Regions from separate parts of the Bradyrhizobium sp. WYCCWR15520 genome, predicted to be linked through region 1. Evidence: riboswitches for the same ligand, from Rfam matches in the RefSeq annotation. Region 1 holds a riboswitch; the other holds the start of a gene.

Region 1 (10,388 bases):
CCTGAACCGGCGCCAATGTCCCATAATCTGTCGCCGGATCTCGGCGCCAGCGACGAAAGCGCGAGCGCGCGCATCGGCCGCTTGGTGATCTGGCCGTCATGCACGAAGAGCGCGTCTGAAAGGCCGGAGCTGCGCGGAACGCCGTGCGGTCCATTGGTTTCCAGCGCAACTGCCACCGGCCCCGCGCCGCCATCTGCGGCGTAGCTGTCGGCCCGATATTGCGCCACGGATTCGCGGGGACCGCCGAGCGCGGTGAGCGTCCATAGCCGTGAATTGCCCCAGCCGCGCGCCGTCAACCATTTGGCCAGATCGCCGGGCGCCTTGCCGTCGCGCACGAGACAAATGATGCGCGCTCCATGTGTCAGATGCGGCACCAGGCGTTCGAATGGCGCCGCGTGGATTCCAAGACAGACGACAGATTCGAGCCGCCATCCGAGCCGCGCCGAGGCAAGCGAGAATGTCGAGAGCGCGGGATGCGCAATCCATTCGCTCTTGCTGAGCCGTTCCGCGAGACTGGCTCCTACGCCGTACCAGGACGGATCGCCCGAGGCGAGCACCACCGTCGGACGACCGCGGCAGGCCAGCACGCAATCTGTCTCGAACGGCGCCGCCCAGGGACGGCCGCGGTCGGAAATCCCTGCCAGCGCGAGATGCCGTTCGCCGCCAAACACCGTCTCGGCTTCCGCAAGCGCCTTTCGGCTTGCATCCGAGAGGCCGGCAAGGCCATCTTCGCCAATGCCGATGATCGTCAGCCAGGGATCATGCATGATGTGCGCCCTCATTCTGGGCGGAACAAGCGATGCCAATCTGCTCGCAGACGCTGTGGCGCGCGCGGGGTGTGATGCGATCTATTCCTATGGAGGTCGCACCCGCGCCCCCGTGAACCAGCCGCTGCCGACCCGCATCGGAGGGTTCGGCGGCGTGAATGGCCTTGCCGAGTTCATTCGGCGCGAGGAAATAACGCACCTTGTCGATGCAACCCATCCCTTCGCGGCCGAAATGAGCCGTAATGCGGTTGCAGCGTGCGAGATGACCGGAACACCGCTGATCGCGCTCGAGCGCGCGCCCTGGGCAAAAGGGACCGGCGACACCTGGATCGAGGCCGCGGATATCTCCTCCGCTACGGCAGCATTGCCGAACAATCGCGCGCGGGTATTTCTTGCGATCGGACGCCAGCACATCGCACCTTTCAGCGCCAGGCCGCAGCACGCCTACACTTTGCGGTTTGTCGATCCTCCCGATGGACCACTGCCGTTTCCGGACGTCGATGTCATCGTGTCGCGCGGACCGTTCACCCTCGCCGGCGAATTGGAGATGATGCGTGCGCGCGGCATCGAATGGGTTGTTGCCCGCAACTCCGGTGGAGCGGGCGCGCGCGCCAAGATCGACGCCGCGCGCGAGCTCGGCCTTCCCGTCGTGATGCTCAAGCGGCCCGAATTGCCTGACAGGCCCCGAGTCGAAAGCGTGGCGGAGGTCATGCAATGGCTCCGTCATCGGGCATGCCTCGGTGCATAGACCCAGCGGCCGACGCGGCGCGTTGCCGAATTACCGACGATGACAAGGGTTCGCATGTCGGCCATCTCGGGCCGTGCCTCGCGCAGCATCACGGTTTCAATTCGCTCCGCGACCGTGCTGACCGCATGGGCGAAGATCACGAGGCGCTCGCCGCAACCTGCCTCCTTCAGCACCGAGAGCGCGCGTTCAAAACCCTCGGGCCGGCTCACTGAGCGCGGATTGTACATCGCGATCGCAAAGTCGGCTTCGGAGGCAAGCCGCAAGCGTTTCTCGATCATCGACCACGGCTTCAGATTATCGGAGAGATTGATCGCGCAAAAATCGTGGCCGAGCGGCGCGCCGGCGCGCGCGGCGGCTGCCAGCATTGCAGTTACGCCGGGCATAACGCGGATTGCAAGCCCATGCCATTGAGACGAGACTTCAAGTGCTTCGAACACAGCCGCTGCCATGGCGAAAACACCTGGGTCGCCCGAAGAAACCATGACAACACGGCGTCCTTCCGATGCCAGCTGCAAGGCATCGCTTGCGCGCTGCAACTCCATGCGATTGTCTGATGGATGCAGCGTCAGTCCTTCACGCGGGGCTACTCGCGCGACGTATGGCGCATAGCCCACGACGTCGGTCGCGGCGGCGAGCGCGGCGGAGACTTCCGGCGTGACTAGCGCCTGGTCGCCCGGCCCAAGTCCCGCGATGGTCAATATGCCCGTCATTCGGCCGCCTCCATCCGGCGTCCCCGCCCATGCACGAGCACAATCGCGAAATAGGGGCACTCGGTCTCGTCCACGTCCTCCAGCCGCGCGACGCGCTCGGCCGGCATAGTGCCGCGTTCGATCAGCCATGCCTCGCCAAGGCGGCCGGCGCCGGCAAGCGCGCGGCGCACCTTCTTCAGATTGCGCCCGGTCTTCATGATGACGAGCGCATCGGAATTGCGCGCGCGTTGCTCGAGCTCTTGTTCCGACAGCGTACCCATCAGTACCGTCATCACATCGTCGCCGAGGGCGATCGGCAGGCCGACCGAATTCCAGCAGCCAGCCATGCCGGGAATGCCGGCGATCACCTCGATCTCGACGCGGCGCTGCAGACGTGCACGGAGGTGCATGAAGGAACCGTAGAAGTAGGGATCGCCCTCGCAGAGAACGACGATGTCGGCCGCGCGGGCGATCCGCGCAAGACGCTCCGCCCACTCGTCGTAAAAGCCGGCAAGGAGGCCAACATATTCCGGACTATCGAAGGCGATCTCCGTAGTGACCGGATACTCCATCGGATATTCGCAGACGTCCTTTGCCAGTAGTCCATCGACGATGCGGCGCGCCTGGCCAGCCCGTCCTTTCTTCCGGAAATAGGCAACGTGCTTGGCCGCACGGACCTCACGATCGGCGCGCACGCTCATGAGGTCCGGATTTCCTGGCCCGAGGCCGCAACAGATGATGCGCCCCATAGCTATTCGTTCCGGCTCGCCAGCGCGTTCACGGCGGCGACCGTGATTGCGGAGCCGCCAAGGCGCCCCTCGACCGTCAGCGCCGGCGCAGGCTGGTCAACCATCAGCGCAAGCTTGGCTTCAGCCGCGCCAACAAAGCCGACCGGACAACCGATGATCGCTGCAGGTCTTGGACAGTTGCGATCCTCCAGCATGTTGAGCAGGTGAAAGAGCGCGGTCGGCGCATTGCCGATAGCGACGATCGCGCCGTCCAGATGCGGCCTCCACAATTCCAGCGCTGCGGCTGAGCGGGTATTGCGCATGGATTGCGCGAGGGAGGGAACCTTGGGATCGTCAAGCGTACAGATGATGGCGTTGCCGGCCGGCAGGCGCGCACGCGTAATTCCCTCCGACACCATGCGTGCGTCGCAGAGGATAGGCGCGGCGTTCTGCAGCGCAGCCCGCGCGATGCGCGCCATGCCGGGCGTGAAGCGGATGCAGGATTCGAGACTCACCATGCCGGCGGCATGGACCATCCGCACGACCACTGGCTCCTCGTCGGCAGAAAATCGCTCAAGGTTCGCCTCCGCGCGAATGGTGGCGAAGGATTGACGGTAGATCGTCGCACCATCGGTTTCATAGACGTGCGTCATCAGGGCGCTCCCGTTAGAACGGAAGGATCCGCGATCATTCGGCCTGCGCTTACTCCACGCTGGCTAGGCGTATCCCTCGTTGAGCCGCTGCGGATGACATCAAATCCCTCGCGGGTCGCAACAAGGGTGAGCGCAGCAGTCCCCGAATGAGCACAGCCTTTGGCACAGCCAGAGACGTGAAGCCTCTCGTCCGCGGCAATATGCGACGCAAGCGACGCTGCAAGTGCACGAGTGTCGCAGTGCGCCTCACAGCAGGCGGGCGCACCGCTGCAGGCGACGACGCGCAGGATCGGATCGTCCGCTTGGGTGACGAGGCTCTCGCAGTGGGGCATTTCGCGCAATCCTTCCGCCACAATCATGCGCCAGGGCGTCATCCGTAATCCTTGCGAGCATCCGGCAAGATGGCTGAGAGCGGCATGTGTCAGCTGTCCGAAAGCCGCAGCGACCATCGCGCCTTGCGGATAAAGTCCGGGACGCGGCTCCGCGATCATGCAAGCCGGCTTGACGTTGCTACGAAGCGCGTCGGGCAGTTTTGCGCCAGCCCCGACATGCGCTTTCATTCGCCCTCTCCCCTCCCTGGCTCCGCCCGAGTCGACGAACCACTCGGCAAGCGCGAGCGCAACGCTTACCGCTTCTGTCCGTGAGACGGGACGACCATGCTCCGCACCGTCGGCACGCACGATCAGCTCTCCCGCGATGCTGCGCTCGATCCGGATGTCGGCGGAGGCGCCGGCCAGCGCGGGCTCTGTGCTGCAATCAACGGCGAAGCCGAATTTGGTCGGCAGGTCGGGCGGTCCCATCACAAGCCCGCGTTCAAGTTCTGCTGCGAGAAAACAGGTATCGTCACTGGCGCTCCAGAAGGGCGAGACAAGGATGTTGCGCCGCGCTTCCGACTCCGCATCGGGATCGAGCAAGTGCAGCCGTGAGAGTTCCTCGATCAAGGGCCGATGACCTTGATCACTGACACCCCTGATTTGCAGGTTGCCCCGGCTGGTCAGATCGATCAGGCCGTTGCCGTAGCGCTCGGACAGCACCGCAATTCCCGCTGCCTGCTTCGGAGCCAGCCGGCCACCGTGCGGCCGGATGCGAACCACGAGCCCATCTCCCGACCGCATCGGCCGTAAGGCGCTGGGGCACCAGCCCTTGATCGCAACAGCGCTCATGAAGCCTCCCGCAGCGCGACCGCAATCGAATTGCGCCGTGTCCTCCAGGGCGAAGCTTGATTCAAACGGGTGAAGCAAGTCTCGATCGCCGCAAGCGCCGCCGGATTCTCGCGCGCCATGAAAGTGCGCACGTTGTCGCTGCCAAGCATCGCGTCGTAATAGAGATCGAAGAGATGCGTGGGCACCGCATCGGCAAGATGTGCAAAGCTGGCCATATGCTCTAGCGTGGCAGCGATTTCCGCCGCGCCCCGAAAGCCGTGGCGCATCATCCCGGACATCCATTTGGGTTGACCGCACGCGCACGCACAACGCGCGAAATTTCCTCGGTCAACGAGCGAGCACGCGGCTGATCGGGATGTGTCGCGTAGGTGGTAGAGCGATGGTGTGGCCGCGCCGAGGCGCGCCGCCGCGGGCGCAAGGCCCGCCTCATGCACGGCATAGTCTGCGGCGAGCAGCAGATCCGTTTCATGGTAATCGGTGGAAATGCGGGCAAGCGATTGTTTGCGGAAGATCTCCGGCCGGCTGCGCCACGGCACGATGCCGTCGGCCGTCGCCGCATAGGCCGCAGCACCGGCGATCACGTCCGGCGCGTTTATGTCGGACAGGCGGCCGCAGACGTAAGACCACCGTCCAGGCGCGCTGAGCGCGCAACCCTGGCTACAAGCAGACAGGCATTCGACCGGAACCACGTGGACGTCTTCCGGCACGCCGGCGAGAATGGCGCTGTGCAGACGCGCGCCTGGCGTGATTTTGCCTTCTCTTACGGGTTGGTCGGCACGGCAGGTGATGCAGACATGAAGCGTGACGGTCATCGCCCTCCTCGATTTTTGGCGGAGGCGATGAGGCGCACGAACCGGAGACACTACGGTTCGTTGCCGTCGCGGAGCACCCCGTCCGCCGGTCTCAAGTCTCTGCGCTGGCAGGTCTCCCGGCTTGCGGAGCAGGTTTTCCCTTCGATCTCCACCTTCCCAACCCTTGACGGGTCAGTGGCTCCTAGAGATCTCTCCGGTCACGGTCGCGGGGGCGGCTGCGCTTCAGGTCCAAGCTTCGCGGCTAGAGCCCTATCGCATTCCCTCTTCGCCTGTCCTAGGACAGGAACCAACGCCACCCCACCATTTGCCCAAGCGTGCAGCTTGTCAAGCCGTAGAGCGTGCTCATGACTTCCGAACCTGATGCCGCTGAGGACGAAACCGTGACCTCTGAAGCCTCGCTGGACGCCCACCATGCGGCCAAAATGGCGAAGAAAAAAAGCAGCGCGCGACCGGATGATAGCCGCCAAGAGCGGTGAGAAGGGACTCATCATCGTCCACACCTGCGCGAGCAAAGGGAAATCCTCCTTGGCTCTCGGCATGATCATGCGGTGCGTTGCGCATGGCTTTCCCTGCGCCATGATGCAATTCATCAAAGGTGCGTGGGACACCGGCGAGCGCCCGCTGCTGACCAGACATTTTGGTGAATTGTGTCGCGCCAACTGGGAACATCGGCGATCGGCGAAGGAATTTACCACTCGACGATAGCCTAGGTTTCAACTTTCCATCCAGAGCCTTCATCGCGTGTCAACTCGTAGGTCAACAAATCAGGATGCTGACCGCGATGCATTTGATGCGAACCTGGCGATTGGCCGAAGCGCAACTGGTAAATGCCATGCCTGTCCTTAGGAAAAAAGCTTTTCTGCCGGCCCACTATCGTTGCGGAATAATAGGCCGCTGACAGACATCAACTAATCCGATGGGCCGTTCTGACCTATCGATGGATTGGTGCGAGGACGCGGCGCCGCCCCCTGAATTCATGGGCGTGAGTGAGATCAAATGCAAGATCTGCAAGCTGGCGCTCCTGCTCGCCAAAAAAATGCCCGGCCTCCTTTTCGGCGGCCGGGCGGAAGTCAGTCTGGGGGGGAGCGACGCTGCTACACATCGCACCAGCTTCCGTCGGCAGAGGGAGGGTGCCGGCGGTTCATTTACGGCGGGGGCATTCGCCGTTAACTTTAGCCACGGGAAGGCCGATATACGTTCCAAATGAAATCAGGTTTCGCTTCCTTCTGCTCTATTCAGGGAATTCGGCCCAACGATCGCGTGAAGCTCGACAAGTGCGTCGGTCACGTAATCTTGAGGCGATCATCAAAGATATGCTTCAAGATGAACCCACCGAAAAGAGGCTGTCCGCCAATGCTTCGCCCACCTGTGATCACTCATCCGCGATGGAAGTGACGTCCGAGTATGTGTGCCATTTGCACCAGACTATGCTCGCTTTCTAACAGCATTCCGCAAAACTGGTGAAATCGATTGTTTCGATGGGATGCATCTATGCTGTTGATACATAAAGACATGCGTTCAGCGACCCTTGATCTAAATCGCCTCATTCGCGCAGGACGCTCTGGTGACCAGGCGTAAGCTCTGGCCGAATTGCAATCCATTTTACCAAGACATCGCGGTGGCCGACTTTTTTGCGCGGCCTCGGCCCGTTTCCCATCTGCAAGGCCCGCTGCGTGTTTGCGCTGCTTTCGGATCAGCCAGCGCACGCGGCGGAAACCCCACAATTGCGAGTCTAGGGCTCAATCGCGAAAGACCGCTGAGAGGGCATGTTGGCCGACGGCTGGTGCGAAGCTACTCATCGAGGCTTGCACGGACACGGCTCGCAAACAGCGAAGCACCCGGCTCATCATGGCGCAGGATTGTTTGGTGGCCGACAAAGTCTCGCTACGCAACGTGGTAATTGCGACACTATTCTCAATCCAAGAATGTCGCGCGGCCGTTCCCTGGGCCGACTAGACGCAGATCATCGGCAGCTTTCGAGCGGCACGTCGTTTGCAAGGGTGATATTGGGCATGGACACGGACCTTCAGCCGTGCCGATGCCCGCAACCTTCAGGTTGCAGCCCGACGCACCTCTTGCTTCTCCCTTTAGCAAAGTGCGTCGGGCTTTTTCGGTCATACAGACACGCCCTTGCAAGAACACCCCCTTGCCTATGGCAACGCCTGTCTTGACCATGCACGCTGCTCTGTATCCGGATTTTCGTATTCGGGATTCGACAATGCACGAGACAACCTTTCGGCGAGCCACCTGAGAGGTTCCCAAACTGATAGATTCCCGTCGATTTAGCTCGGTGGGCTAAGACGTGAAGTCGTGTGCGATCGAGGACCCAACAGCGCAGAGCTCGGCGGCATCAAGGAATCGGCTGGGCCACTCCGAAAACCTGCCTACGGGTCTACCGCCGATCGATTACGTCCTTATGGCCGATGACATAGTCCCCTCCTTTACGGTTGAGCGGGTCAAGTATCAGGGACGAAACAACCGACCGTATCGCGCTAGATCAACATCGGAAGCATCTGCCCAGGGCGCGCGAGGACAAGGCGCTACGATCAAGCGTTACAGCCGCGATTCCGACATCCGCTCGACGCGGCGCGGATCCGGCCTTTCGTCGTCGTCAGAAGCGCCGGGCTGACGCCATCGACCACCTCAGTTGTGCTTTTCAGGTAACAGCGGCCTGATCTCGGCCAAGCCCGCGATCGCATCACAACCAGAATGCTCGCGATCAGGATAATGAAATTCTTTTCGAAGATTTGATGGCGGGTTCAGAAGGCAATCAGATCGTTCCTTATTGCGCCGCCTGCAGCCCGAGCTCTGTAGCCAATTCCGCCCCGCCTGCCCGCACTGTCATCCATAGATTATAGGCCATGATTAACGACCCGATCAAGAACAGCGCTCCACCTGCGGCGCGGATGATGTGGAAGGGATGCATCGCTTCCACGGTCTCGATGAAGGAATATTCGAGGAAGCCGAGCGAGGTGTAGGCGCGCCACATCAGGCCCTGCAGGATTCCCGACACCCACATCGCCGAGATGTAGAGCACGATGCCGATGGTCGCGGTCCAGAAGTGCCAGTTGACCAGCTTCAGGCTGTAGAGCCCCTTGCGATCCCACAGCCATGGAATCAGGCAGTACAGCGCGCCAAAGGAGACGAAGCCGACCCAGCCCAGCGCACCGGAATGCACGTGACCGATGGTCCAGTCGGTATAGTGGCTCAGCGAGTTCACGACCTTGATCGACATCATCGGCCCTTCGAAGGTCGACATGCCGTAGAAGGCGACCGACACGACCAGCATGCGCAGCACGGGATCGGTGCGAAGCTTGTCCCAGGCACCCGACAGCGTCATCAGGCCGTTGATCATGCCGCCCCATGAGGGCATCCACAGCATGATCGAGAACGTCATGCCGAGCGTCTGCGCCCAGTCCGGCAGTGCCGTGTAGTGCAGGTGGTGCGGACCGGCCCAGATGTAGAGGAAGATCAGCGACCAGAAATGGATGATCGACAAGCGGTAGGAATAAATCGGCCGCTCGGCGCGCTTCGGAATGAAGTAGTACATGATGGCGAGGAAACCGGCGGTCAGGAAGAAGCCGACGGCGTTATGCCCGTACCACCACTGGAACATGGCGTCCTGGACACCGGCCCAGGCCACGTAGGACTTCGAGCCGAATACCGACACCGGCACGGCAGGATTGTTGCCGAGATGCAGTACGGCGATGGTGACGATGAAGGCGAGGTAGAACCAGTTGGCGACGAAGATATGCGGTTCTTTTCGCTTGATGATGGTCCCTAGGAAGACCAGTAGGTAGACCACCCAGACGATCGTCAGCCACAGATCTGCATACCATTCCGGCTCGGCATATTCCTTGGACTGGGTGACGCCGAGCAGATAGCCGGTGCCGGCAGCGAGAATGAAATAGTTGTAGCCGATGACGACGAACCAGGGGGCGAGATCGCCCGCCAGGCGCACGCGGCAGGTCTTCTGCACGACATAGAGTGAGCTTGCGATCAGCACATTGCCGCCGAAGGCGAAGATGACAGCCGACGTATGCAGCGGCCGCAAGCGGCCGAAGCTGGTCCACGGCAGATCGAAATTAAGGGAGGGCCAGGCGAGCTGGGACGCGATCAATAGTCCGACCGCAAATCCCGCGATGCCCCAGATCACCGACATCACGACCGAGAACTTGATCGGACCCATGTTGTAGTTGGGCCGGCCGTTGATTTCCTGGGGCGGCAGCGAGACGGGACGATCGAGATACCGGTTCATGATCGTGAACGACGCAGCGCCGCTTGCCACTGCAGCGAGCGAAGCATGGAACGCGAACGGCGCGTCCAGCGCCATGGCTGCTGCGAACACGCAAACGAAAGCTGCCATCGAGAAGAATAGCATCAGCCCCGCTTCACCGTGAGTCATCCATGTCGCGGATTGAACTTGCTGCATGTGCAATTCTCTTTGCATGGGCGTCTGCCCCGAGTCAGCCCGGTTCGCTGTGTTGTCTTTGATTGGGATCAGCCCCGATGAGCTACCCGCACGATCGGCGGGCGTGTTGCACCAGCTCCAGCGACTTCACTAGGAATCAGAATGGACGACGCTTGCGCTCTCCCGGTGCCGCCTGATGCGACCCCGGTGATTGGACACTGGCCCAAGCAAGAACAGCGGCGATAATCACAAAGACCGAGATGACAGCGGCGGAAACCAAGAGCGCAGCGGACATGACGAACTCCATTAAAGTCGATGCGAATATATCGCGGTTTCAAGGGATGCGTCTTTGACCTTGATCAAAAGAGGTAAAAGAACCCAACTCGACGCGCTTCAACTTACGCCCGCAGACAACGA
Region 2 (10,388 bases), on a different contig from region 1:
GAGGTCGCCCGCCTGCGATTGCCAGCCGTCGCGAGAGAACCGGCTCAATCCCAGGATCTGGTGGGGGTCCGCGAGCATCAGCACCAATTGATCGGTGCAGACATTCATCGATACCAGCCGCGGCAGATTGGCGGCAGGCGCTGTACCCGGCAACCCAAGCGCCATCGCCACCGCTAGAAGTGCCGGCCGCCGCATCAGACATCCGCCCACGGCACGATCACCGCCTCGCGCTGATACTCCGCGCGATAGGCCGAGATCCGGAACACATCCGCCATCACCTGTTCGGACAGCGCCTCTGCCGGGGCGCCCTGCGACACCAGCCGGCCTTCGCGCAGCACCAGCACATGGTCGGCAAATCGCGCGGCGAGCCCAAGATCGTGCGTCACCACGATGACCAGCACGCCCTTGTCGGCGGTCGCGCGCAAATTCTGCATCACGTCGATCTGGTGCCGAGGGTCGAGCGAGGCGGTCGGCTCGTCGGCCAGGATGACCGGCGCCTCCACGGCCAGCGCGCGGGCCAGCGCGACGCGGCTGCGCTCGCCGCCCGAGAGTTCGGTGACGCGGCGATCACTGAATTCGAGCACGTCGACCGCCTGCATCGCACGCAGCACGGCTTCCGCGTCCTTCGGCGACAGCCGTGCCGGATCGGTCGCGCCATGCGGATAGCGACCGAGTGCTACGATATCGCGCGCCGGCAGCGGCCAGTGCACGACATGCCCCTGCGGCAGGTAGCCAAAGCGTTTTGCGCGCTCGCGCAGCGGAAGCGTGGCCAGTGTTTGACCGCCGATCGCGATCTCGCCTTCGGACGGGATCAGCCCGGCCAACGACCGCAACAGCGTGGTCTTGCCGGCGCCGTTCGGCCCGACCAGGGCAACCAGATGTCCCGCGTCAAGCGCGAACGAAACGTCAGTCAGCACGACGCGGCCGGCGAGCCGCACGCCTAACCCCCTTGCGCTCAGCAATGCTGTCTCGCTCATGCAACGCCTCCGCTGAGCGCGCGGCGTTCGCGCATGATCAGATAGAGAAAGAACGGTACGCCGATAATCGAGGTCAGCACGCCGACCTTGATATCCGAGGTCGAGGGAATGATGCGCACCGCGATATCGGCCGCGAGCAGCAGCGCCGAGCCGGCAAGCGCGCTCGGGATCAACAGCCGCCCCGGATCGTGACCGATCACGGGCCGCATCAGATGCGGCGCGACCAGGCCGATGAAACCGATGGTGCCGGTAACCGCGACCGCACCGCCGACGCCCAGTGCGACGCCCGAAATCACGAACAGCCGGAGGCGGCCGACATCGACGCCGAGGCTTTGCGCGGTTTCCTCGCCGAGACTGAGCGCGCGAAAGGCATGGCGCTGGCTGAACAGCATGATCGCGCCGGCAATGATGAAGGGAAACGCCAGCATCACATGCTGGAAGCTGCGGTCCTCCAACGAGCCCAATAGCCAGAACGCGATCTCCAGCACCACGAAGGGATTGCTGGAGAGGTTCATCACCAGCGCGGTGGCAGCACCCGCAAAGCTGGAAATCGCGAGCCCCGAGAGGATGAGGATCAGCAGCCCGGCATTGCGGCCGGCGATGGTGAGCAGCACAAACACCGAACCGAAGGCCGCAGCGATCGCCGCAACCGGCAGCGCGTAGGAGCGCACATCGGCCAGCCCCAGCGCAATCACCAGCACGGCGCCGAAGGCGGCCGATTGCGGCGCGCCGAACAACGAAGGCGAGGCCAGTGGATTGCGGAGCAAGCCCTGCAGCGAAGCGCCCGACAGGCCAAGAATAGCGCCGATCGCGAGCGCCAGCAGCGTGCGCGGCAGGCGTATCTCCCGCACGATCACCTGCGATACGTCGCTGCCGGCGCCCAACAACGCTTGCACCACTGAAAGCGGCGACAGCCGCACCGGCCCGATCCCAAGCGAGATCAGCATCAGGAACACAACGAGGACGGAAAGCGCCGCCACCGCGCCGATCCGCCGGCGCGTGGCAATCTCGTTGGTCAGGGTTACGGCCTCAACACTCATCGATCGTCCTAAAGCAGTTTTGCCCGCTCCGGTACAGACGGTCGGGCACGCGTGCTCATGCGGCAAAAATAGCGCACTCGTCCAGTAGGCATTGCTCGGCGCGCCGGGGCGGATTGACTCGGACTTTGACGAACTTCTACCATAGTTCCCGACGGTTCCCGTTTTGGGGATCAAAAGGGAATGCGGTGCGGGGAAATTCCCCAATTCCGCGGCTGCCCCCGCAACTGTAAGCGGCGAATCCTTCGTCACACGCCACTGGGCATCTCGGTCCTGGGAAGGCGACGATGGGGTAACGACCCGCGAGCCAGGAGACCTGCCGTCAGCCGTGGTCACACGCGAAGATGTCGGTCGGGGAGTACAGGCATTAGCTTCACCTAAGCTCGGTTAGCATACGGTGAGACTTGGTTCGCTGTGACGTGCCACTGACGTCATACCGAGGTCTGAACCATGTCTTCCACCAACAGAGCCGCTACGCGCCGCCGCGTCTGGCTTGCTTCCAGCTTCCTCATACCGATCGTATCGCTCGGCATTTCCGGCGCAGCGGCGCAGACGCCGCCTGAGCAATTGCCGCCGATCGAGATAACCTCGCCCACGGACCTGAATCGGACCCGCGCCAAACCGACCTACGATGAAGGATCGACCTCGCGCCGCGTCGTGCCGGCGGCAGCGCCCCCGACCGGCACACGGCCCGCAGCCGGGACCGGTTCGGGCGCCTCATCGCAAAGTGCTTCGCAAGGCGCGGGCGGCAGCGGCGGCCGGCAGTTTTCAGGCATTGTCGGCACGGCGTCGACCGTTATTACCGCCGAAGAGATCGCGCATTCGCCCGCACAAACGTTGCAGGAAATCATCGCGCAAACGCCCGGCGTGCAACTGACGAGCCTGTATGGCGGCGTCAACGGCGCCAAGACCAGCGTCGACCTCCGCGGATTCGGCGCTTTCGCGACCTCAAATACGCTGGTGCTCATCAACGGCCGAAGGCTCAACGACATCGACATGGCCGGCGTCGATTTTTCGACCATTCCGCTCAATTCGATTGAGCGCATTGAAATCACCCGCGGCAACAGCGGCGCGGTGCTCTACGGCGACAACGCGGTCGGCGGCGTCGTCAACATCGTCCTGAAGGACGGCGTCGGCGGCCCTCCCTTTGCCATGCGCGCCGAGGCCGGCGTCGGCTCCTTCAATCAGCGGCTTGCGAATATTTCGGCCGCGACCAACTACGGACCTTGGTCGACGTCCTTCTATGGCAACGCCATCAAGTCTGACGGTTACCGGGTCAACAATGCCCTCGACCAGCGCAACGGGGTCGGCAATCTCAATTATTCCACACCGGACCTCAAGGCCTTCCTTACGGTAACCGGCGACGACCAGAAGCTCGGTTTCCCGGGCGGCCGCACCGTCGATCCCTCCATCGGACTAGATCAACTCGTCACTGATCGTAGGGGCACCAATACGCCGTTCGATTACGGCAACCAGCAAGGCGCCAGCGCCACCACCGGCTTCACCAAGACAATCATGAATGGCGTCGACCTGATTGTCGACGGCGGCGTTCGGAAGAAGGACACGCAAAGTGGTTTCTTCGGCGCCGTACCGTTTGCCTCGCCACTTCCGAGCTTCTCCTCCACCTACAACGACGCATCCTTGCTGACCTGGTCGATCACGCCGCGATTGAGCATCAAGAACTCGATCTTCGGAATTCCCTCGCAGATCCTGACCGGCATCGATTATTACGACGCGACATTCAATCAGGACCGCGGAGCGTTCAAGGGCCTTGCGCCGACCCACATCTACGACCTGTCGCAGCAGACGCTGGCCGGCTACGGGCAGCACACGGTCGGCCTATTGCCGACGACCGATTTCTCCTATGGCGCCAGGGTTCAAAATACCAGCCTGAGTGCCCGGGATCGGTTTGATCCCAATGCACCCGGTTGCGCCATGTTCTTCAATTGCAGCCCCGCGGCCTCTCCATTGGACAGCAACGAAACACAGTACGCGCTGCATGTTGGCCTCGAGCATCGCTTCAACAGCGTGTTCTCGGTATTCGGCCGCGCCGCGCGCGCATTCCGAACCCCGACCGTCGACGAGCGCGTCTCCAGCGGTCCCTTCTTCGTTCCAGGGACTTTCCAGTTGAAGACCCAGACCTCGCATGACATCGAGGGCGGATTCCGCATCAAGAGCGGTGGCTTCCAGATGCAATCGAGCATCTACAACATGGACCTCGAGAACGAGATCCATTTCATCCCGGCGCTGTTCTTCAACGTCAACCTCGATCCGACCCGCCGCTACGGCTCCGAGACCAGCGCCTCGCTGCGTGTCAGCGATACGGTGACGCTCCGCGGCGGCATGGCCTATACGCGCGCTGTCTTTCGCGAGGGGCCGTTCGCAGGTGACGACGTCCCGCTGGTATCCCGCTATACAGCCATGGGCGGCGTGACTTGGAATATCTGGCAGAACTACCTGGTGTTCGACGCCACCGTACGTGCCTGGAGCGAGCGCTTCATGGACAACGACCAAGCCAACACCCAGCGGCCCATTCCGGCCAGTGCTACCGCCGATCTGAAGCTTAGCGGACAGTACGATCGCTTCTTCTGGTCGGTGGGCGTGAACAATCTGTTCAACGCACTCTACTATGACTACGCGATCGCCAGCTCGTTTACGCCCGGCCGCTTCTCGGCCTACCCGCTCCCCGGCCGCACCTTTATGGTGAAGGCCGGCGCAACGTTCTGAGCGAATTCACCGGTCCGGTCCGCCGGACCGGCTTGTCCTGACCAGACGAGAAGGTATTCTCCTCGGGCATATTGCCGGGGAGAATACCTTTTCATGCCCGAACCGCGTCCATTCCGCTGATTGCAATGAGTCGCATCCGGCGCGCGATGGGCTGGGCGAGGCCCGGCCGTTCGACGTCACGCATCATCGCGCGTTTCAGGCGATGCTGGCTGTGTGCGGCGATCCCGAAACATTGGCGGTCAAGCAGCGTGTGATCGATGCCGTGCTTACCGGCGAGCCGCCTTCGGCGGTCGCCTCTGGTCGTCACGGTCGAACCAGCATCCGCATCGCCTTGCGGCAGATGAAATCCCAAGGATATGCATCAACGGCGCTGGACACTTGGCTTGCCAGTTTCGATCCAGGCAGCCCGAACGAGCAGAATGAAGATGCGGATCTGCACGAGCATGATTGATTTGGAAAGAAAGCGACATCATTTCGACCAAAAATAACGCTTTCTGTGATCAGATCCCGTGATAAATGAAGCCGCAAAACCTCTCGACGATTTCTGTCGCAACTCGAATGGCGTGACAGGAGAGAATGTCGAAGCTGCCGCCGATTCCTAAACAGATTCGGGTGGGCCTGGGGTCAAAAACAACATAGTAGATTGAGACAGACTTGAAATGACGAATGACGATCAAGGCCGCGACGACCGGGCGGCAAAGGCGGCCGAGGCCGCCAAGTCCGCGATGGCCGAGCGGGAAGCCGCCACGAAAGCCACGCTCGATAACATGGCGAGGTTGAGGGCATTGCGGCTGGCGCGCGAAGCTGCCGAGCCGCCGCGCGCGCCCGCGACGAAGAAGGCGCGCGCCGCCAAGGCACGGAAGCCGGCGGAGAAGGCCCCGGCCCTTTCCGACTGGCTGGCGAACCAGCAAAGCGGCGGACGGCGAATCTGAGCGAGCCGCGCAAAAGTCCGGTGCGTTACGCCGGCCCCGGCCAATCGATCAGCGATCGCGTCTTGTTCTCGGCATCGTAGACCTGCACCTGCAGCATCTGGAAGCGGTTCTTCAACGCCATACCCGCTTCCTCCGCCGCCTCAACCGTATCGTGATGCGACTTGAAGTGACCATCGACCACCAGCGAGTAACCGGAGGTTGGCGCCTTGTCGGCACGGATGGTCTTGCGCGGCTGCGGTTCATCCAGCGCAATGCGGGGCTTCTTCATACTGGCTCCATGTAAGGCCCTTCGGGCCGCAGCCGCAAAAAGGGCGGGAAGAATTGTCTGATCGGCGCTAGGATGCCGGCCAAACGCGGCAGATTGAGGTCATGCCGTTACCCTGAGTCGGCGCGCAGCGCAAACGCCGATTGATCCGGCAGGAGGCATCACATGGACGGAACGGGCAGGAAGAACGAACCTCCGAAAAAAGCGGACGACAAGCCGAAAAAGCCGGAACGCATTCCGGCCGAGGACGAGGATGACGAGGACGGCGACATCGCAACGCCGAAGCGCGACCGCACGGGTAATGACGACGAGCCGTTGTGAGCGCAGCATACCAAGGTGTCATCGCCTGCGAAGGCGGGCGATCCAGTACGCCGAGACTTTCCGTACAACGTCGGCGCCGCGGAATACCGGTCAAGCCGGGCGATGACGGGCTGTGTCTAGTCAAGCTCCTCCCCCTCGATCGCCCGGATACTTCGGAGATCAAGCATATGCGCACTAAACCCGCCCCGCGCAAGTTTGACCGCGAGCTTCGGCGAGGCCAGCAGCAATGCCGCCGTCATCGCCAGCGGCACGGCACTGAGCCAGTCTAACTGCACTGGCATGAGTTCTTCGCTGCTGCCGGCATAAGGCCCTCTCCTCGCAACGAGATACCGGCACTCCCTGACAATGTCGCGCCGCGTGCCGCCGCGCGCCCCACATCCGAGCAACGCCTGTATCGCCAGATGCGTAAGCACGCCGTTGCTACTTGCGGGCAATGCTTCCGGCGTTTCGCCGAGCGAGATCCGAAGCAGGAGCCCGACCAAATCGACACCGGATCGATACGCATTCATCGGCTCGACCAGCCGTGGATTGCAATCGATCAGCAAGGGCGGATCGTTATCGCTGCGCATGAGATAATCAACGGATAGCGCGCCATGCCAGTCGAGCGCCTGTCCGATCTTCTCGAGATAGGTCCGCACCACCGGCCGGCTCACGCTCTGCTTGATGGCCTCGCCGCCGCCGATACCCGCGGCCACCTGCCGATAGGCATGAAAGCCGATCAGTTGGCCGCGGCAGAACACCGACTGCGCCTTCTCGGTGGTGCCTGCGATGAGGTCTTGCATCAGCACTTCGCTGGTGAATGCATCGCTGGCCGCAAGATCGCGCAGCGCGCCTTCGAAATCGTCCGCGCTGTGCACGAACCAGATGCCGCGGCTCGCGGTGCCGACGGAAGTTTTCACGACGGCCGGAAAGCGGATCGCGTCACGGACAGCCTGAGCCGATGTGACGATCCGCGTCAGCGGCTGCGGCACCTCCAGCCGATCGAGCACGCGGCTGAATCCGGCCTTGCTATGCGCTTGCCGATAGTTCTCAAAATCCGGCAGCGCGATCCCGGCGCGGCCCGCGATGCGGTGCGCGACCCGCGCAAATAAAAATCCCTGCTCATGCGTCGGCAGCAGAACATCGAATTTTCCATCGGCCAGAAGCTGTTCGATAAGGGCCAGATAACCGGCCGGGTCATTCCGCAGCCCGGGACAGCGGTGAAATTTCCGAACGAAGCGAGAAAACCGCGAAAGACACCAGGGCGAGGGATCGCAGACCTCGACGTGATGGCCCGACAGCCCCAGAATAGTCACCGCCTCCCGGGACGAGGTACTGGAACCTTCGGAGACGAGCACCCGGAGCGGCTTAGCGGGATCAGGCATATCGGATCATTGCCGCGCCAAGCCGCCTTTGTCTTCCGATTTCCTGAGCCATTCGCACGCCCCTGCCCTCCGCCGGGGCAGCCATGCAGCTGCATTCATGGACAAATAACGGCCTGCCTATATTTTCAGCCCGCCCAGCCGGGCCGCAAGTCACACAGGATTTTGAGCTGACATGGTCGATATTCTGGCCGCACCGCAACAGGCCAAGGCGGACACATCGCTGCGCACGCTCGCGGCGATCTCGGTCGCCCATTGGGTCAGCCATTTCCATCTGTTCGTGCTGCCGATGCTGTTTCCGTTCCTGAAAGAACAGCTTGGCGTCGGCTATATCGAGCTGGGTTTTGCGCTGACCGTCTTCGGCGTCGTCTCCGGCCTGACGCAGGCTCCGATCGGCTATCTCGCCGACCATATCGGCGCGCGAAAGGTTTTGCTGATCGGTCTCACCGTCGGCGGCCTGGCGCTGATCATGCTCGGCCTGCATCTGAGCTACGCCTCGCTGATCGCCTGCGCCGTCCTGCTCGGCCTCGCCAACAGCGTCTATCACCCCTGTGACTATGCGATCCTGTCGACACATATGGATACACGGCGGATGGGCCGCGCGTTTTCGGTCCATACCTTTGCCGGCTTCCTTGGCGGCGCGGTGGCGCCCGCGATCATGGCTGCGCTGGTGGCCGCCGTCGGCGGACTCGGCGCGCTGATCGTGGCCGGTGCGGTTGGGCCAGTGGTGGCGCTGCTGTTGATTGCCGTGAAAATTCCCGATGCGAGTTCTGCCGATCGCAAGGTCGACGGCGCAGCGGCGCCGCAGCAGCAGAGCATCGTGACGCCGGCGCTCATCGTGCTGACGATCTTCTTCATGCTGCTCGGCCTTTCCAACGCCGGCATCAGCAATTTCGGCGTGGTCGCGCTGATGAGCGGCTATGGCGTGACATTCCACGCCGCCAATATCGCGCTTACCGCCTTTCTCGGCGCCAGCGCAGCCGGCGTGCTGGCCGGCGGCTATCTCGCCGACCGCACCAAGCGTCACGGCAATGTCGCTGCCGCCTGCTTTGCGATCAACGCCATCATCATCACGATTATTGCGGCGACCAACCTGCCGCCGGTCGTGCTGACCGCCGCGATGGGGCTGGCCGGATTCCTCGGCGGCGTCATCGCACCCTCGCGCGACATGCTGGTTCGTAACGCTGCTCCCGCGGGGGCCGCAGGCCGCGCCTTCGGCATTGTCTCTACCGGCTTCAATTTCAGTGGTATTCTTTCGCCGCTTTTGTTCGGCTGGATCATGGACCAGCACCTGCCGCATTGGGTTTTCGGCGCGTCCGTCGCCTTCATGGTGCTGACGGTCCTGCTGGCGCTGGTGACCGACCGCAAGCCGGCGGAACCCGTCAAGGCATAACGCGGTCTCTATTTTACGCGTTTTCTTCACGCGAACCGGTACCCATCCCCGGATCAATTCCGAGGGCATGCTTCGCGCGAAAACGCTTCCGATGCATTCCTGAACCCCATCCCCGGCGGTTGACTGTGCCTTGTGACGCCGGATGATGCAGCAACAAGAACAGCACCGGGATGGAAGCCATGACCTCGACCCCCGACCTCGTGATCCGCGGCGGCACCATTGCCGATGGCAAGGGTGGTGAATTGTTCGAAGCGGACGTTGCGATTGCAGGTGGCCGCATCGCCGAAGTCGGCAAGGTTGCCGCGAAGGGCAAGGAAGAGATCGACGCCAGGGGCAGACTGGTCACGCCGGGCTTTGTCGACGTCCACACCCATTATGACGGACAGGTCACCTGGAGCCAGGACATCACGCCCTCGTCACAGAACGGCGTCACCACGGCGATCATGGGCAATTGCGGCGTCGGTTTTGCGCCGTGTCGTCCGGCTGACCATGTCAGGCTGATCCAACTGATGGAAGGCGTCGAGGATATCCCCGAGCCGGTACTGAGCGCCGGCATTCCCTGGGCGTGGGAGAGCTTCCCGGACTACATGGACTGGCTGTCCAAACGAAACTTCGACATGGACATCGGCGCGCAACTGCCGCACGCGGCGCTGCGCGTCTATGTGATGGGCGAGCGCGGCGCGCGCCGCGATCCCGCAACGCCGGAGGACAACAGGGCGATGGCGGCGCTCGCCGGGGACGCCGTGCGATCAGGCGCATTGGGATTCTCGACATCGCGCACTCTCAACCACCGCACCTCGACGGGCGACTACACGCCGACGCTGAAAGCGGGCGAAGATGAATTGACCGCGATCGCCGGCGCGATGCATGGCGTCGGCCGCAGCGTGCTGCAATTCGTGCTCGACCAGAGCACCGTACACGAAGACCTGCCGATGATGCTGCGGGTCGCTGAAAAGACCAGGTGCCCGATCTCATTTTCCGTCGCCCAGGCCGACAAGGCGCCGCGGCGCTGGCGGCAGACGATGGACACCATCAACGAAGCCGCCGCCCGCGGCCTCTCGATCACGACCCAGATTGCCGCGCGGCCCGTCGGGTTGCTGCTTGGCCTGGAATTGTCGCGCAATCCGTTCCAGACCCATCCGAGCTACCGCGCCATCGCCAACCTTCCGCTGGCGGAGCGGCTCACGCATTTGCGCCGGCCCGAGGTGCGCGCGGCCATCCTGAACGAGACGGCGACGGCAACCGACGACCCGCTGTTCTTCCGGCCGAACTACGACAAGATGTACCTGCTGGGTGATCCCCCTGATTACGAGCAGCCGCCGGAAAATGCGCTCGGCCCGCAGGCCCGCCGTCAGGGCCGACAGCCGGAAGAACT

The links. Region 1 has a riboswitch for cobalamin ahead of AC0QUY_RS33430 (DUF1636 family protein). Riboswitches for the same ligand answer to the same signal wherever they lie in the genome.
Region 2: another riboswitch for cobalamin. It lies ahead of AC0QUY_RS15545 (TonB-dependent receptor); the one in region 1 lies ahead of AC0QUY_RS33430 (DUF1636 family protein).

Annotation. Positions count from the first base shown of each region.
Region 1 covers NZ_JBWBWM010000038.1:59,099-69,486, forward strand. The annotation lists gene AC0QUY_RS33395 (bifunctional cobalt-precorrin-7 (C(5))-methyltransferase/cobalt-precorrin-6B (C(15))-methyltransferase) at 1-767, opposite strand, end outside; gene AC0QUY_RS33400 (cobalt-precorrin-6A reductase) at 766-1,515, shown strand; gene cobJ (precorrin-3B C(17)-methyltransferase) at 1,491-2,225, opposite strand; gene cobI (precorrin-2 C(20)-methyltransferase) at 2,222-2,953, opposite strand; gene AC0QUY_RS33415 (precorrin-8X methylmutase) at 2,956-3,585, opposite strand; gene cobG (precorrin-3B synthase) at 3,585-4,748, opposite strand; gene AC0QUY_RS33425 (cobaltochelatase subunit CobN) at 4,745-5,233, opposite strand; partial or broken gene AC0QUY_RS33430 (DUF1636 family protein) at 5,231-5,560, opposite strand; cobalamin riboswitch at 5,650-5,866, opposite strand; partial or broken gene AC0QUY_RS33435 (cob(I)yrinic acid a,c-diamide adenosyltransferase) at 5,905-6,214, shown strand; gene ccoN (cytochrome-c oxidase, cbb3-type subunit I) at 8,343-9,965, opposite strand; gene AC0QUY_RS33445 (helix-turn-helix domain-containing protein) at 10,365-10,388, opposite strand, start outside.
Region 2 covers NZ_JBWBWM010000012.1:103,619-114,006, forward strand. The annotation lists gene AC0QUY_RS15530 (ABC transporter substrate-binding protein) at 1-195, opposite strand, end outside; gene AC0QUY_RS15535 (ABC transporter ATP-binding protein) at 195-977, opposite strand; gene AC0QUY_RS15540 (FecCD family ABC transporter permease) at 974-2,017, opposite strand; cobalamin riboswitch at 2,153-2,352, shown strand; gene AC0QUY_RS15545 (TonB-dependent receptor) at 2,465-4,741, shown strand; gene AC0QUY_RS15550 (DUF6925 family protein) at 4,812-5,192, shown strand; gene AC0QUY_RS15555 (hypothetical protein) at 5,401-5,673, shown strand; gene AC0QUY_RS15560 (hypothetical protein) at 5,699-5,941, opposite strand; gene AC0QUY_RS15565 (hypothetical protein) at 6,104-6,259, shown strand; gene AC0QUY_RS15570 (hypothetical protein) at 6,376-7,623, opposite strand; gene AC0QUY_RS15575 (MFS transporter) at 7,796-9,013, shown strand; gene AC0QUY_RS15580 (N-acyl-D-amino-acid deacylase family protein) at 9,193-10,388, shown strand, end outside.